Regions from separate parts of the Nitratireductor kimnyeongensis genome, predicted to be linked through region 1. Evidence: riboswitches for the same ligand, from Rfam matches in the RefSeq annotation. Region 1 holds a riboswitch; the other holds the start of a gene.
What was found. Region 1 has a riboswitch for S-adenosylmethionine ahead of metA (homoserine O-acetyltransferase MetA). Riboswitches for the same ligand answer to the same signal wherever they lie in the genome.
Positions count from the first base shown of each region.

Region 1 (7,668 bases):
CGATCGCTCCAGTCGTTGAAGGCATAGCTCGGCGACGCATCGAGCCAATCGTAATCCTCCATTCGGCTGTTCCCGGATAACCCTACTGTCGCATTGGCCGTCAATGTCCATGGGCCTGCAAGGCGCGCACGTAAGCCCCCGGTCAGCACAGGCGCTTCACTCTCCCAGAAAAGCGCGCTGATGCGATTTCCGGCAGAATCGTAGACGATCTCTTCAGCCTCGAGAAACGTGTAGCCCACGCCTCCGATGAAGGTGACTGCATGGTCCTGCGAGGTCACCTCCAGCCTGTCGGGGATTGCGAGATCGGCCGCAGGAGCCGATGTCGGCAGAACGGAAATTAAAAAAGCTGTAGAAATGAAAAACTTGTGCATCGGTTGCTATCCATTGTCGAAATCAAGAGCTTCTGAAAAAGCTCAATCAAATCACTGTCTTAAATTTTTTAGTGTATTATTATAATATGCAATAATAAGTTGTATTCCGAGCAGTCGCTCCTTCTCGACCCGCTGCTTTTATCGCGCGTCTGGTAACCTATCGGGCGAAAGGAGCGGTGTGCGTTTGCTAGCGCTGACCGATCTGTTCAAGCTCATAAGGCGTCGACTGATAAACCTGATTAATCCAGTTGCCGAAGAGCAGGTGCGCATGTGAACGCCAGCGGTTGAGTGGCGGACGGCTCGGATCGTCGTCCGGGTAATATCCATGCGGGACGGCTATCTCGGTTCCCCCTGCAACATCGCGGTCGTATTCCTCCTTGAGCGAGGTGGAATCGTATTCGATGTGGTTGAACATATAGAGCCGATTGCCGGAATCTTCCGTCAGGAGACATGGGCCGGTGACATCCGATTCCATGATCACCTGAAGGCCACGGTCAGTAGGAATGTCTGAAGAGCGGACTTCGGTCCACCGCGAAACGGGAATTGCAAAATCGTCCGAGAAGCCAGCCAGGAAAGGTGAGGCAGGCGCGTTGTTGCGGTGCCGGAACACGCCGAACGCTTTTTTCTCGAGTGTGTATTTGGGAATGCGGTGGAAATGCCAGGCAGCCGCCATGGCTCCCCAACAAATATAAAAGGAGGAGTGGACGTTGGTCAGCGTCCAGTCCAGAATTTCTTCCAGCTCTTTCCAGTAGGTAACTTCCTCGAAAGGCAAAAGCTCGATGGGCGCACCGGTTATAATGAAACCATCGAACTTGCGGTGACGCACTTCCTCCCAGGTCTCATAGAAGGAAATGAGATGCTCTTCCGGAGTGTTCTTGGCGCGATGGTTGCCGATGCGCACGAGGGTCAACTCCACCTGGAGTGGTGAGGCGCCGATGAGACGGGCAAACTGGGTCTCGGTCCGGATTTTGTTGGGCATGAGATTGAGGAGCCCGATCTGGAGAGGGCGGACGTCCTGCCGCAGCGCGGTCTGTTCGTCCATCACGGACACACCTTCACGCACGAGAATATCGCGGGCGGGAAGTTGGTCGGGGATCTTGATCGGCATCGTTTTGCTCCAACAAAAAAGACCGGCGGCGAAATCGCGACCGGTCTCAGCAAATTCTGCTTCGCACGGCCTTTTAGCGAATTGTTTTACGTGGCTGCAAGCCGACCGGCCAAATCACCACGAGTAGAGAGCTTTATTTAGGACGGTGTTTTCTTTGCGTCAATCGCCGTCATGGTCTAAAGCAACGGACGGATTTTCTCCGTAGGGTCGAGGATCCGTTCAACCGTTTTTCAAAACAGGACCATTCAATGAGCACGTCCGTCCGTCCCGAACCGAAGCCCGGTGTCATGGATATCGCCGCTTATATGCCCGGTCGCGAAAGCGCTCCGGGTGCAACGAAGGTGTGGAAGCTCTCCTCGAACGAATCTCCGCTCGGGCCCTCGCCTGCGGCTGCCGAGGCGATTTCCAAAGCGATGGGGCATCTTGAGCTCTATCCGGACGGATCGGCCGCAAAGCTGCGTAATGCCATTGCAGAGATGCACGGGCTGAACCCGGCCAACATTCTTTGCTCCAACGGGTCCGATGAGCTTCTTGGCCTGCTCGCGCAGACCTATATCAAGCCCGGTGACGAGGCGGTTTTCACTGAACACGGTTTTCTTGTCTACCGTATCCAGACGCTGGCCGCAGGTGGCAAGCCGGTGGTGGTGAAGGAAGACAATGAGCGTGCGGACGTCGATGCCATTCTGGCGGCGGTGACGGACAAGACGCGCATTGTGTTTCTTGCCAATCCCAACAACCCGACCGGCACCTATCTGCCGGTGGATGAGGTGCGCCGTCTGCAGGCGGGTCTGCCGAAGAATGTGCTGCTCGTTCTGGATGCGGCCTATGCCGAATATGTGCGCCGCAATGATTACGAGTCGGGCATTGAGCTGGTTTCGTCGAGTGAGAATGTCGTGATGACGCGCACATTCTCCAAGATTCACGGCATGGCAGCGCTCCGCATCGGCTGGATGTATGCGCCGGCTCATGTGGTGGATGCGGTGAACAGGGTGCGCGGTCCCTTCAATGTCAATGCGTTGGCCATTGAGGCGGGCGCAGCCGCAATCCGCGACAAGGCGCATGTGGAACGGGCTGTTGCGCACAACGAAACCTGGAGTGCCTGGCTGGTCGAGGAACTTGGTAAGCTCGGTCTTCGCATCACTCCCAGCGTCGGCAATTTTCTGCTGATCCATTTCCCCGAGAATGGCGGCAAGTCGGCAGCCGATGCGGACGCTTTTCTCGGATCTCGCGGTTATATACTGCGCAGGGTGGTGCCTTATGGGTTCCCCAATGCATTGCGTCTGACGATCGGCACGGAAGAGGCCAATCGCGGCGTCGTTGCCGCGCTCAAGGATTTCATGGAAAGCTGAGTTGTGCCTGACCCACTTTTTGAAAAGATCGCGCTGGTCGGCATCGGCCTGATCGGTTCCTCGCTGGCGCGGGCGATAAGACATGGCGGTCTTGCTGCAACCGTCGCCATTTCGAGCCGGAGCGAAAAGACTCTTTCCAGAGCGCGCGAACTGGAATTGGGCAATATCTATGAACAGGATCCGGCCGAAGCAGTGCGGGATGCCGATCTGGTGATCGTCTCGGTTCCCGTCGGCGCTTCCGGTGCGATAGCGCAAGCCATCGCACCAGGGTTGAAACCGGGGGCGATCGTCACGGATGTCGGTTCGACCAAGGCGTCGGTGATTGCGCAGATGGAGCCGTATCTGCCCGAGCACGTTCATTTCATTCCTGGGCATCCGATCGCGGGCACGGAGGATTCCGGTCCGGATGCCGGTTTCGCCGATCTTTTTGAAGGGCGCTGGTGCATTCTGACGCCGCTTCCCGATACCAATTCCGATGCGCTCTCGCTTCTGACGGCCTTCTGGGAACGGTGTGGTGCCATGGTCGACATCATGGATCCGCAGCATCACGATATGGTGCTCGCCATCGTTTCGCACCTGCCGCACATCATAGCCTACAATATCGTCGGCACTGCGGATGATCTGGAAGCGGTCACCAAGTCGGAAGTCATCAAGTATTCGGCCTCCGGTTTCCGTGACTTCACGCGTCTCGCAGCTTCCGATCCGACCATGTGGCGGGACGTGTGCCTGCACAACAGCGATGCCATTCTGGAGATGCTCGCACGCTTTTCCGAAGACCTCTCCGCGCTTCAACGCGCGATCAGATGGGGCGATGGCGACAAACTCTTCGAGATGTTTACCCGGACGCGCGCGATCCGACGGTCGATCATCGAGGCGGGCCAGGATATCGACGTGCCGGACTTCGGCCGGCACGCGTTGGCGCATCCCGAGAAGCCTTAAGCGCTACTGCACGGGCGGGATTGACCCAAGCGGCAGAAAGCCGACGAAAACGCGGCCCTGGCGGATGTTCACCGGCAGGGTCGGCGCCGTGCCGAGATTGGCGAGCCCCGCAGTTATTCCAGCGATCTCGTCACGCTTTTCCGGCAGGATCTCGCCAACCAGCTGTGCAATCTTCCGGGGTTCGTTGACCGTTACCCGCAATTCGGCATCAATCAAGCCATTGTCTGCGATATGGATCGGTCCTTTCAGGATGAGGCCGGCCTCCTCGCCCGCTATTTTGAGGCTGAGTTTCTCAATTGTGCCTGAACGGCCCCGCAGTCCGGGCGCGTCGAAGCCGGCCAGCGATACGCCGTTGTCGACGGTCACGAGCAATTCGCCATTGAAGGCCGGGATCACGCTGCCGTTTGTAAGTCCTGAATCGATTGTCAGAGCCTCTGAAATGAGGGCGATGTCGAGATCGTTTCCGTTCTGCCTCGCGTGCGCCTGAAGCGTTTCTGCCCGGGCAATCGGCTGGCGGCTCTCATCGTCCAGTGTCAGCACAACATTCTTAGCTTCGCTGGAAATGCGTTCTGGCAGGCTTGCCGTGAGGCGCGCGCTGACGCGCATGTTTTCCCAGCCCGCCTCGATGGCTGGGAGATAGGGTGTCGCAATGCGTGCGGGCCCATCCAACTCACCCACCGTGCGCATCGGCTGGTAGATCTGTGCTGCGGAACGGAAGGCACCAGCGCTAATGGAAACACCGTTCTTGGCGTCCTCATAGAAGACACTTCGGCAGAACAGGCCAATGCGGAAGGGATAGCCGCGGGCCGTAGGTTCTTCGCAATTTGCCCGCTGAGGGCCCACATTCAAATTCTCGATTGCCGTTATGGTGCGGCGTTCCAGCGTGTCGGCGGCATAGAACCATGCGCCGGTATAGGCCAGGATCGCCAGAACGATGAAAAGCGCAAACAATATGAAGCGGCGACTGAAGCTGCGTCCCGCGCGTTTTCTTGACGGCATGTGGTCCTCCGGTTAACCCGTTCGCCTCTAGTCATGGCGACACGGCAGCACCCTTTCAAGCATTGGGCAGGCGATATGGACGATTTTTGGGTCTTTGGCTATGGATCGCTGATGTGGCGCCCGGGTTTTGCGCATGTCGAAACCTGCAAGGCGAGGCTATACGGCTATCGCCGCGCTCTGTGCATTCGTTCCCATGTTCATCGCGGCACACCGGATCGGCCGGGGCTCGTGCTGGGGCTCGACCGCGGTGGATCCTGCCTTGGCCTTGCGTTTCGGGTTCCGGGAGAACTCGAAGGGGAGGTGGTCGGCTATCTGCGCAAACGGGAACTTGTCACCAACGTTTATCTGGAGCGCCGGGTTGGCATCCGCTTGGCAAGCGGGGCTTCGGTGACCGCGCTCACCTATGTGGTCGACCGCAGCCATGGTCAGTATGCCGGCAGTCTCGACATCGACCATGCTGTTCGGCAGGTCCACGCATCTGTCGGGCAATCGGGTCCCAATGTGGAGTATGTCCGCAACACCGTCGAGCATCTAAAGGCACTCGATATTCGCGATCACTGGCTCGAAACTGTGGCCGCGCGCCTCGAGATGGCAGCGGGATCGCTTTAGCCGGTCTGGCTTTTGTTTGATTGCATCACAACACCAAGCTCATTCAGGCGCCGGCGAGCGGTTTCGGGAAGGGGCGGCGGGTTGGGCGAAATCGCAGCTTCCACCAGCATCTCGTCACAGGCGGTTTCGGTTTCCCGGACGAGGCGTTCCTGAAACACCTCGCGGGAAAGGCCGGGCTCGATTGCGGGCAGAAAACGAGCACGGATGAGACCTGGATGGCGAAGGAACTTACGCCGGGGCCAGAAGAGACCTGCAGCGTGCGCGACCGGCACCACAGGGACTCCGAGCTGGGCGTAGAGTTCAACAATTCCGTATTTGTAGGCCGGTTCGGCACCAGGCGGGCGGCGTGTGCCTTCAGGATAGATAATGAGCTGACGGTTGTCCTTCATCAGTTCGTGGGCCGATTTAACGGCCTGTTTCAGCGCTTTGGTACGGCTGCCGCGATTGATCGGGATCATGCGCATCTTCGCCACATACCAGCCGAAAAACGGGATCCAGACCAGCTCCCGCTTGAGAATATAGAGTGCATCGGGAATGTTTGGCAGAAAGGCGATCGTATCCCAGAACGACTGGTGTTTTGGGGCGATGATGCAAGGCCCATCGGGCAAGTTCTCCAGGCCCGTGATTTCAGATCGTGCACCCGTGATAATCCTTTGCAACCACAGACTGGACGCGGCCCAGAATTTTGGCACGAACCAGGCCTTCTTGCGTGGCAAAAGAAAAAACAGGGGAGTCCAGAACAGCATCTGAACAATGAGGTTCAGATAGAAGATGGCGTTGAAAACGGCGGAGCGGATAAAGAGCATGAAGGTGGCCCGTTGGGTGTCTTGCGAGGCTCTTACATCAACAGGACGGTGAGGCAAAGCGGTGAAGGGTCAGTCGTGGCGCGCTGTCGCTTTCGTGAGTTTCGCCGTTGCGCTCATGCTGGTGTTTCTGGGAAGTGGAATAACCTCGCGAACAAGTGCGCCGACATATTTGGTATATTCGGTTGCCAGTACCCTGAGTGCGTCGGGCTTGGCGAGCCAGGCTCCGTTGTCCAGCGGGGTGTTGACCACGGGATAGGGAAAGACTTTCGAATCCGGCAATAGCCGCTGCATTTCCAGCAGACTGCGCGGCATGTGGTAATTGTTCGTCACGAGGATGATGCTGTTATAGGCGTTTGCCTGAACCCATTTGGCGCTTTCCTCGGCGTTGCCGATCGTGTCGAGCGCGGCATGGTCGATATCGACGCAACAATCGAAAAGCTCCGCTTCGCTGCCGGTGGCGATGCGCAGATCGTCTGCTCGTGCCACTGGGTTTACACCGCTTATCAAGAGCCGCTTGCCCTTGCCGGCCTTGAGCAAGCTGACCGCGGCATCTATTCGGGACTGTCCGCCGGTCAGGACGATGATGCCATCAGCATCGTCGATATCGCGCGGGGCCGAAAGGTGCCCAATATGATCGGCGAATAACCCGAAGCCGGCAATGAAGGCAGAGGTTGCAACAAGGCAAACCAAGAGAGCAAGCCGGACCACACGGCGCATGCCAAGCTGGCTTCCGCGTCGCGGAGGCGTTCCCGGGCCATCGAGGCCGCTCTGGCGCTCTTGTTTCATGGGGTGATGGTTAGCCATAAATTGCGGCAATGGATAGTCAACGAGATGTTGGTCAACAAGCCAAAAGCCGCGTTCTCTCTACATGCTGTCTGGATGAGTGCTGTCCACGTTTTTCAGATAGGATAGTACGGTGACATGCGTGGTCGCTGCGGTCAAAACAGCAATGACGACGACAATGGCGCCAACCCCGATATAGCCCGAAGGCCCTATCGCGAAATTGCCGAAGAGCGCCGTTGCCTGATCGGCTTCCGGTGTGGCCATGTTCCGGGAAGACCACCAGTAAAAGCCGATGAACACCAGAATTGCGCCGATCCCGCCGGCGGCTGCGCCCTTCATGCCGGCGAGCAGGAAGTGGCGCCGAAACTGGGAGGCGATAAATGGCGCTTCTGCGCCGACGAAATGCAGCACCTCGATAATGTGACCGTTTCCTGCCATGGCGCCACGCGTGGCAAAGATCACGGTCAGGGCCGTGGCGGAAAGGATGAGCGCAAGCGCCGACATGCCGATTGTGACCGTGGTCCGGGCCATGGCGACCAATCGATCGACCCACGTGCGATGGTCGTCCAGGGTGGCGTTTGACACGGTTTTTTGCAACTGCGAGCGCATCGCGCCGAAATCAGGACGCGACAGAGGATCGATGGTCACGATCACCAGCCGCGGCACGGGGAGGCTCTCGATGTCGAGACCCGTACCGAGCCATG
Region 1 covers NZ_CP078143.1:1,084,755-1,092,422, reverse strand. Annotated here, with positions in the region: gene KW403_RS05115 (omptin family outer membrane protease) at 1-371, opposite strand, end outside; gene metA (homoserine O-acetyltransferase MetA) at 559-1,479, opposite strand; SAM riboswitch at 1,533-1,610, opposite strand; gene hisC (histidinol-phosphate transaminase) at 1,728-2,828, shown strand; gene KW403_RS05100 (prephenate/arogenate dehydrogenase family protein) at 2,832-3,767, shown strand; gene KW403_RS05095 (DUF2125 domain-containing protein) at 3,771-4,766, opposite strand; gene KW403_RS05090 (gamma-glutamylcyclotransferase) at 4,842-5,375, shown strand; gene KW403_RS05085 (lysophospholipid acyltransferase family protein) at 5,372-6,181, opposite strand; gene KW403_RS05080 (YdcF family protein) at 6,251-6,898, opposite strand; gene KW403_RS05075 (cell division protein FtsX) at 7,046-7,668, opposite strand, start outside.

Region 2 (7,668 bases), 1.2 Mb from region 1:
GCCAGCCGCTTATGCGACGGGTTGGACGGAGCCATAGCCAGAATTCACGGCAAGACCGATTTCGGTGGTTATCTCGACATCGTTCTGGACTTTGCGTTTTACGGAGCCGTGCCGCTCGGCTTCATTATCGCCGACCCCGGCGCCAACGCAATCGCCGGCGCAGTGCTCCTGCTGGCGTTCTATGTCAATGGTGCCAGCTTTCTTGCTTACGCGGTCATGGCCGAAAAACGTCGCCTCAAAAGCGATGCACGGGGGGAGAAATCGCTCTTCTTCACCACTGGACTGGCCGAAGCGAGCGAAACGTTGGCCGTCTTCGTGGCCATGTGTCTCTTACCGTCCTGGTTTCCGGTACTCGCCTACGGTTTTGCCGCGCTCACCGCCTATACCACTGTTTCACGCATGGTTTTGGCGAGCAGGCGTTTCGGCTGAACGCGCTTCATATTGCGGCCAGCGCCCTTTCGATGTCGGCAAGAAGGTCGTCGCAATCTTCCAGACCGACCGACAGGCGCAGGGTGCCGTCACCAATTCCCAGTTCTGCCCGGGCATCATCCGACAGGTTCTTGTGAGTGGTGGTTGCCGGGTGGGTGATAAGGCTCTTGGCATCGCCGAGATTGTTGGAAATCTGGAAGATCCTCAAAGCATTCTCGAAGGCAAATGCGCCCTTTTTTCCACCTTTCAATTCAACGCAGATGAGCGTCGAGCCGCCCTTCATCTGCCGGGCGATGATGTCTGCCTGAGGGTGATCCTCGCGGCCCGGATAGATGACACGGGCGACCTTGGGGTGGTCGGCAAGCAGATCGGCGATGCGGCCGGCGCTTTCGGTCTGCTGGCGCACGCGCAGCGGTAGTGTCTCCAGCCCCTTAAGCAGCGTCCATGCGTTGAAGGGCGAAAGGCTGGGCCCGGTGTGGCGGAAGAAGTCCTGGAGATGCTCGTCCACCCATTCCTTGTCCGATAAGACGACACCACCCAGGCATCGGCCCTGACCGTCAATGTGCTTTGTGGCCGAATAGACGACCACGTGCGCGCCCAGTTCAAGCGGCTTTTGCAGGAGAGGGGTGGCGAACACGTTGTCGACAACGAGCCGCCCGCCGATTTCGTTTGCAAGGGCCGCGACGCCGGCAATGTCAGCCACTTCCAATGTCGGGTTGGTGGGACTTTCAAGAAAGAAAAGCTTGGTGTTGGGGCGTATGGCCGCTTGCCAGTTTTCGAGCTTCGCGCCGTCGACAAGTGTCGTCTCGATCCCGTAGCGGGGCATCAACGTCTCGACCACCCAGCGGCAGGATCCGAAAAGCGCACGGCCCGCCACCACATGGTCGCCGGCTTTGAGCGAGCAAAGCAGCGCTGCTGTGACCGCCGCCATGCCGGAAGACATGGCGCGCGCCTCTTCGGCGCCCTCCAGCGCGCACATGCGGCGCTCGAAGATATCGACGGTGGGATTGGCATAGCGGGAATAGACGAAGCCGGGTTCTTCGCCCTTGAATCGGGCCTCCGCAGCTTCGGCACTGTCATAAACAAAGCCCTGCGTCAGATAGAGCGCTTCGGAGGTTTCGCCAAAATGCGAGCGGGAGACCCCGCCATGAACAAGCGCTGTCTGTGGTTTCCAGTCGTTCTTGGAATTCTCTGTCATCGCTTAACCACCCATCAAAAAACCGGCCGCGAAAAGCCGCATGCCGGTCCGGTGATCGAGCGCGGCCTTTTAGCGACTTCTTTAACGTGGCTGCAAGCCGACCGGCCAAATCACCACGGGATAAAGCTCCATTACGCCTTCAAGCGCCTTGCGTCAACGACCAGCAACGCTAAACCTCGTTCAATTGAACTGCGTGCGTGGAGAGGGGCGTTGGCAAAAGCGGGAATTCTGCCGGACAAGGATATTGCGGCACTGTTCGACAATGGAGCGCTCGCCTCGGCTCGTCCGCTGGATGACGACCAGATTCAGCCAGCCAGTCTCGACTTGCGATTGGGCACTGTTGCCTATCGTGTACGCGCCAGCTTCCTGCCTGGGCCGAACCACCGTGTTTCAGAGAAGCTTGAGAAACTCAAACTGCACGAGATCGCCCTCGTCGAAGGAGCGGTTCTGGAGACGGGGTGCGTCTATATCGTCCCGCTGCTGGAGGGGCTCGATCTGCCCGATGGCATTTCGGCCTCCGCCAATCCGAAAAGCTCGACGGGACGGCTCGATATCTTCACGCGTGTGATGACCGACCACGGGCAGGAATTCGACAAGATCCCGGCCGGTTATTCGGGCCCGCTCTATATGGAAGTTAGCCCGCGCACTTTTCCGATCGTGGTGCGCACCGGCTCTCGCCTTTCGCAGATCCGCTTCCGTACCGGCAAGGCGTTGCTCGATGAAAGCGCGCTGGCGGATCTGCATGCGCGCGAGACGCTCGTTGCTTCGGAAGACCCCAACATCACTGGCGGTGGCATCGCGCTCTCGGTCGACTTGAGCGGTGGCGGCAACGGGCTGATCGGATACCGCGCAAAACACCACACGGCACTGATCGACGTGGACAAGCGCGACCAGCACGACATCGCAGACTTTTGGGAGCCACTGACAGGCGACGGTGCGGACGGCCTGATCCTTGATCCTGACGAGTTCTACATTCTCGTGTCGCAGGAAGCGGTGCATGTGCCGCCGCACCATGCGGCTGAGATGACACCGTTCGATCCGCTGGTGGGCGAGTTCCGTGTGCACTATGCGGGTTTCTTCGATCCCGGATTCGGCCATTCTTCGGCCGGTGGCACTGGCAGCCGCGCGGTTCTCGAAGTGCGCAGCCATGAGGTTCCGTTCATTCTTGAACATGGCCAGATCGTTGGCCGCCTCGTTTACGAACGGATGCTCTCACGCCCTGATGCGCTTTATGGCGCGGACTTGAAATCGAACTACCAGGGGCAGACGCTGAAGCTTTCCAAACATTTCCGCATGGCCTGACCGCAAAGGTCAGCGCTCTTCCCGCGCCTTTTCCGCGGCCATTGCCTGCACTTCTTTGCGGAGCGCGCGAATCTCGTTGAGGATGATCTCCTGCTCGGCCTGCAGGGCTGTGCGTTCGGCCGATGCCTCTTCATCATGCTCGGCCTGCATCGCCGAGACGATGATACCGATGAAGAGGTTCAACACGGTGAACGTGGTCGAGACGATGAAGGGAATGAAGAAGAGCCAGGCGAGTGGATAGACCTCCATCACCGGACGGACGATCCCCATCGACCAGCTCTCCAGCGTCATGATCTGGAAAAGCGAATAGGCGGAAAGGCCGATCGTGCCAAACCAGTCGGGAAACGATGTGCCAAACAGTTTGGTGGCCATCACTGCAAACACGTAATAGACCAACCCCAGAAGCAGCATGATAGAGCCCATGCCCGGCAGCGCCGAGATCAGTCCGCCGACCACACGCCGCAATGATGGCACCATGCTGACCAGACGCAAGACACGCAGGATGCGCAGCGCGCGCAACACAGAGAGCCCGGCGGTCGCCGGAACAAGCGCAATGCCCACCACAACGAGATCGAAGATTCGCCAGGGGTCGCGGAAGAAGTTCTGCCGGTAGACAGCGAACCGTGCGAGAAGTTCGGCGACGAAGACGCCCAATATGGCTTGGTCCAGCGTTTTCAACAGTGGACCAAATGCAGTCATGGCTCGTTCAGAAGTCTCAAGACCCAGCGTGATCGCGTTGACGACGATAAGGGCAGTAATGGCCGCTTCGAAGCGACGGGATTCGATCAGGCTTTTGAGCGCTTGCACGTTTGGGAGTCCGCTTGGCTTTTGGAAGAATTGAGCGGCACACAGGTGGGATGAATTCGGCAAAACGTCAAGCCGTGCCCGACAGTTCGGTCAGAATGCGCCTGCGGAGCGATCACCGGCAAAACGGGAGCCTCGTGCTCATCTCGATAAACGAAACCAGGCAGGAAGCGTTGCTTCCTGCCTGGTCCATCAATTGTAGTCGTTCAGGCTAGCCGATGACCTTACCGTCTTCCCGCCAGACGGAGATCACCGCTGAACGTGGCTTTCCATTACCGTCGGGCCAACTGCCGCCCGGATGCTGGATGCCGACGAATGCAACCTTGCGGTCGGCCGACCAGGTCAGACCGGTCACTTCTGCGCCGTTCGGAGCCGTCAGGAAGCGGGCGATTTCACCGGTTTCGGGGTTGCCAACCAGCATCTGGTTGTTCCCCTGTCCTTCGAACTCGCCCTCATTGCTGTCATCACCATCGGTCTGGATCCACAACATGCCGTCGGAGGAGAAAATCATCCCGTCAGGCGAGTTGAACATGTTACCTTCAGTGATGTTGTCGGATCCGGCATAGACATTGCTGTAGACCTTGGGGTTGCCGGCCATCACGTAAAGGTCCCAGGCAAACGTGTCTGCGCCATGGTCTTCACCCTCGGGCCGCCAACGGACGATCTGGCCGAAATTGTTTGTCTCACGCGGATTCGGGCCGCCGGCGGGTTGTTCGTCGCCACCGGCATTGGCGGAAACGCCCCGGTTCTTGTTGTTGGTAAGCGCGCAATAGGCTTCAACGCGAAGCGGGTTGGTGGCAATCCATTCTGGTCGGTCCATGGTGGTTGCACCGACCTTCGAGCCTGCAATGCGAGCGAAGACAAGTATCTCCTCAATCGACATTCCCGTGCTTTCGGGTGTCAGGGGCAGCCATTTGCCCTTCATGTCGTCATTAAACTTGGCGACGTAGAGCGTTCCGTCTGCAAGAAGCCCGTCCGTGGCTTGCCCCTCGGCCCAAGTGCCATTGGACACATAGCGATAGATGAATTCGCCGCGCTCGTCGTCACCCATATAGACGACGACGCGACCATCCGCTGCCTGCACCATTGCAGCATTTTCATGTTTGAAACGCCCAAGCGCCGTGTGTTTCACAGGCGTGGAATCGGGGTCGAGCGGGTTGATCTCCGTTACCCAGCCGTGACGGTTCGGCTCGTTGGGTTCCTTGGCGAGATCGAACCGCTCGTCGAATTTTTCATAGGCATACCGGCTCTCGCCGCCGATACCGTAGCGCACTTCGCCTTCCGTGGCTTCGCGCTCACTGGTCGTGCCGAAGTAGCCATTGAAATTCTCTTCGCAGGTCAGATAGGTGCCCCAGAGAGTCTTGCCCGAGCCGCAATTGTTCATCGTGCCTTTCGGCGAGAGACCTTCCGGATCTGCGTTCGTTTTCACGAGGTCGGAGCCCGCCGCCGGGCCATCCATCGTCATGGGAGTTTCATGCGTGATGCGGCGATTATAGGGGCTGTCGAGCACCACGGCATAACCATCGCCGGTGTCGGCAATCTCCATCACGGTCACGCCCTGCATGTTCTTAAGGAGCGTCACTTCGTCCGCGTTGCGGGGCATGCCTTCGGCTTCGGCCGGCAGGTTGATCTCGGGGTTCACATATTCGGAGTTGATGGCAAGGATTGTCTTGTCACCATCTATGAAAGTCTCCATGCCGTCTGTGTTCTCGCCGAACACCTTGTCCGACATGTCGACGGCAACGCCATTCTCCGCTGAATAGGAACCTTCCGCTTCCTTGAAAAGCGGGTCGCCCCAGCGCACCAGGGGCTTCCAGTTATACCCGGCAGGAACGTGTATTTCGTGGTCGGTCGCGATCCCGATAGGCTCAAAATTGAACGCCGCGCTTTCTGCCTTCGCAGTTGAGGTGGTAGAGAAGACGCCTGTTCCCATGGCGGCTGCAGCAGAGCCGAATGCCAGAACACCACCAAGAAAGCCACGACGCGAAATGGCGCGCTCCACCACGGCGTCAAAACCATTGTCCTCGGGGCGCGGGTCGCGCATCTCGTCGAATTCGTCCCATGACAGGCGAACGATATCCTGCTTGTTCATGACTGCAGTCCTCTGGCTGTTTGGCTGGATTGCGCCGCCGGTGGCGACATCTGCCGGTAACCGTAGCGAGTGCATGCGACAGGATTTTTACAGGACTGTGTTCAGGTGGTCGAACGGATGAGCCGAAAATGGGAAGGGCCGACCATCGTCGTGGCCGGCCCCGGTTTCAAGGTCTCTATTGTAGTTTCGGCAAGGTCAGAACTTCACAGCCGTATGGAATGTGAAGGTCCGGCCCGGCGCATAGACGGGTTCGATTCCGCCACGGTTCGAGCTCGCGGCAAAGCCGGTGCGCTCGAAATAGGTTTTATCGAACAGGTTCTCGACGCCGACACGAATCGTCATGTTTTCATAGGATGGCGGCGTCCACTCGGCATAGGTGTTGACGACGGTATAGGCAGGCTGATCGTAGAACCCTTCAGCCGCGGCATAGGCATCGGAGATCTTCCCCGCCCAGGCCAAGGATGCGCCCAGCTTCAGATTGTAGTCCGGGATCTCGTGATCGATATACAACGTGGCCATATCGCCAATCGGCATGAAGGTACCGCTGTTGGGAAGGGCGGTGTTGTCTCCAATCGTCACCTTCGCCTTTGTGAAAGTCGCGCCGATCTTCGTGTTTTCCCAACGATACCCGGCATTCAGGGTCACACCACGGGAGCGAGACCCATCGGGGGAATTGTGCAGCGTGCCACCTGTTCCCCACTCATAGACGGGAAGGCCGTCAATGCGTGTGTCGAAGAAGGTCACGCCGGCGTTCCAGTTCTCGCCTCCGAAATTCGCTCCCACTTTAAGGTTCTGCGCGGTGCCGGCGCTGAAGCCGGGGTCTGTGGTGAAGCTGTCGTCGCGGGCATGGACATAGCCATAATCGCCTATGACGTAGCCGAGCCAGGTCCGCGAGGCGCCGGCAAACACCTCGAAATGGTCGTTGAATTTATAGGAAACAGTCGCGTTCACACTGGCGCCGCTGTCAGAGAATGCGTTGTCGTTCCAGTCCGTGAAGCGATGGCCGTCATAGCGCACACCTGTGGACAGGTTGAAGCCGTTGTCGAATTCGAAGCGCCCCTGCGCAAACGCGCCGATCTGCACGGTCGAGAAGTCGCGATAACGGCGGTCGTTATTGCCATAATTGTCGGTGAAATAGCCATGCCGGCCGAAATCGACACCAGCCGTGATGTTGCCGCTGTCGAAAGTGAAACGGTTCTGCACTTTACCGCCGAACAGGTCTTCATCCAGCGCCATATTACCGTTGGTGCGGTTCTCGTAGTTCGGCCGCCAATAGTTGTTCTCGCTGTAATAGAGCGTCACCTCCGGATCCCACATGTCGGTGGGTGCCGTTGTGGTGTATTTCAGGTTCACGGCATCGCGCGCCACTTCGAGCGGATGCACCGTGTCGCCGGCAAGCCCCATGTTCATCTTGATCAGGCGGTCGGCCTTGTCGCGGCTGCGCTCATAGCCGAGCTCGAGGCGATGCCCTTCTGCTTCATAGCCGAGCTTGGCGAGAATGTTGCGCGCCGCAGGCTCGGTGCCGAGAATTTCAAGCCCGTCGCCGCTTTTGTAGTTCTTGCCGCTTGCGCCGTGCGTCATGACGAACCAGTCAAACCCTTCGTATCGGCCATAACCGGCGGCACTGCCCGAGAAGCCACGGCCGTTCGTACCGTAGGAAAGACCAAGCCGGGCCCCCAGGTTCTTTCCGTCTTCGAGCAGATCCAGCGCACCGACGGTCTCGTAGCGGATTGCACCGGCTGCCGCGCCAAAACCGGAATCGGCGGCGGCGGCACCTGCTTCCACCTCCACCCGCTTCAGGAATACGGGATCGACGACGTTCGAACCGGTATGGTGCCAGCTT
Region 2 covers NZ_CP078143.1:2,284,964-2,292,631, forward strand. Annotated here, with positions in the region: gene KW403_RS10895 (CDP-alcohol phosphatidyltransferase family protein) at 1-429, shown strand, start outside; gene KW403_RS10900 (O-succinylhomoserine sulfhydrylase) at 437-1,627, opposite strand; SAM riboswitch at 1,677-1,754, opposite strand; gene KW403_RS10905 (2'-deoxycytidine 5'-triphosphate deaminase) at 1,838-2,929, shown strand; gene KW403_RS10910 (ion transporter) at 2,939-3,736, opposite strand; gene KW403_RS10915 (PhoX family protein) at 3,945-5,825, opposite strand; gene KW403_RS10920 (TonB-dependent receptor domain-containing protein) at 6,021-7,668, opposite strand, start outside.
Region 2: another riboswitch for S-adenosylmethionine. It lies ahead of KW403_RS10900 (O-succinylhomoserine sulfhydrylase); the one in region 1 lies ahead of metA (homoserine O-acetyltransferase MetA).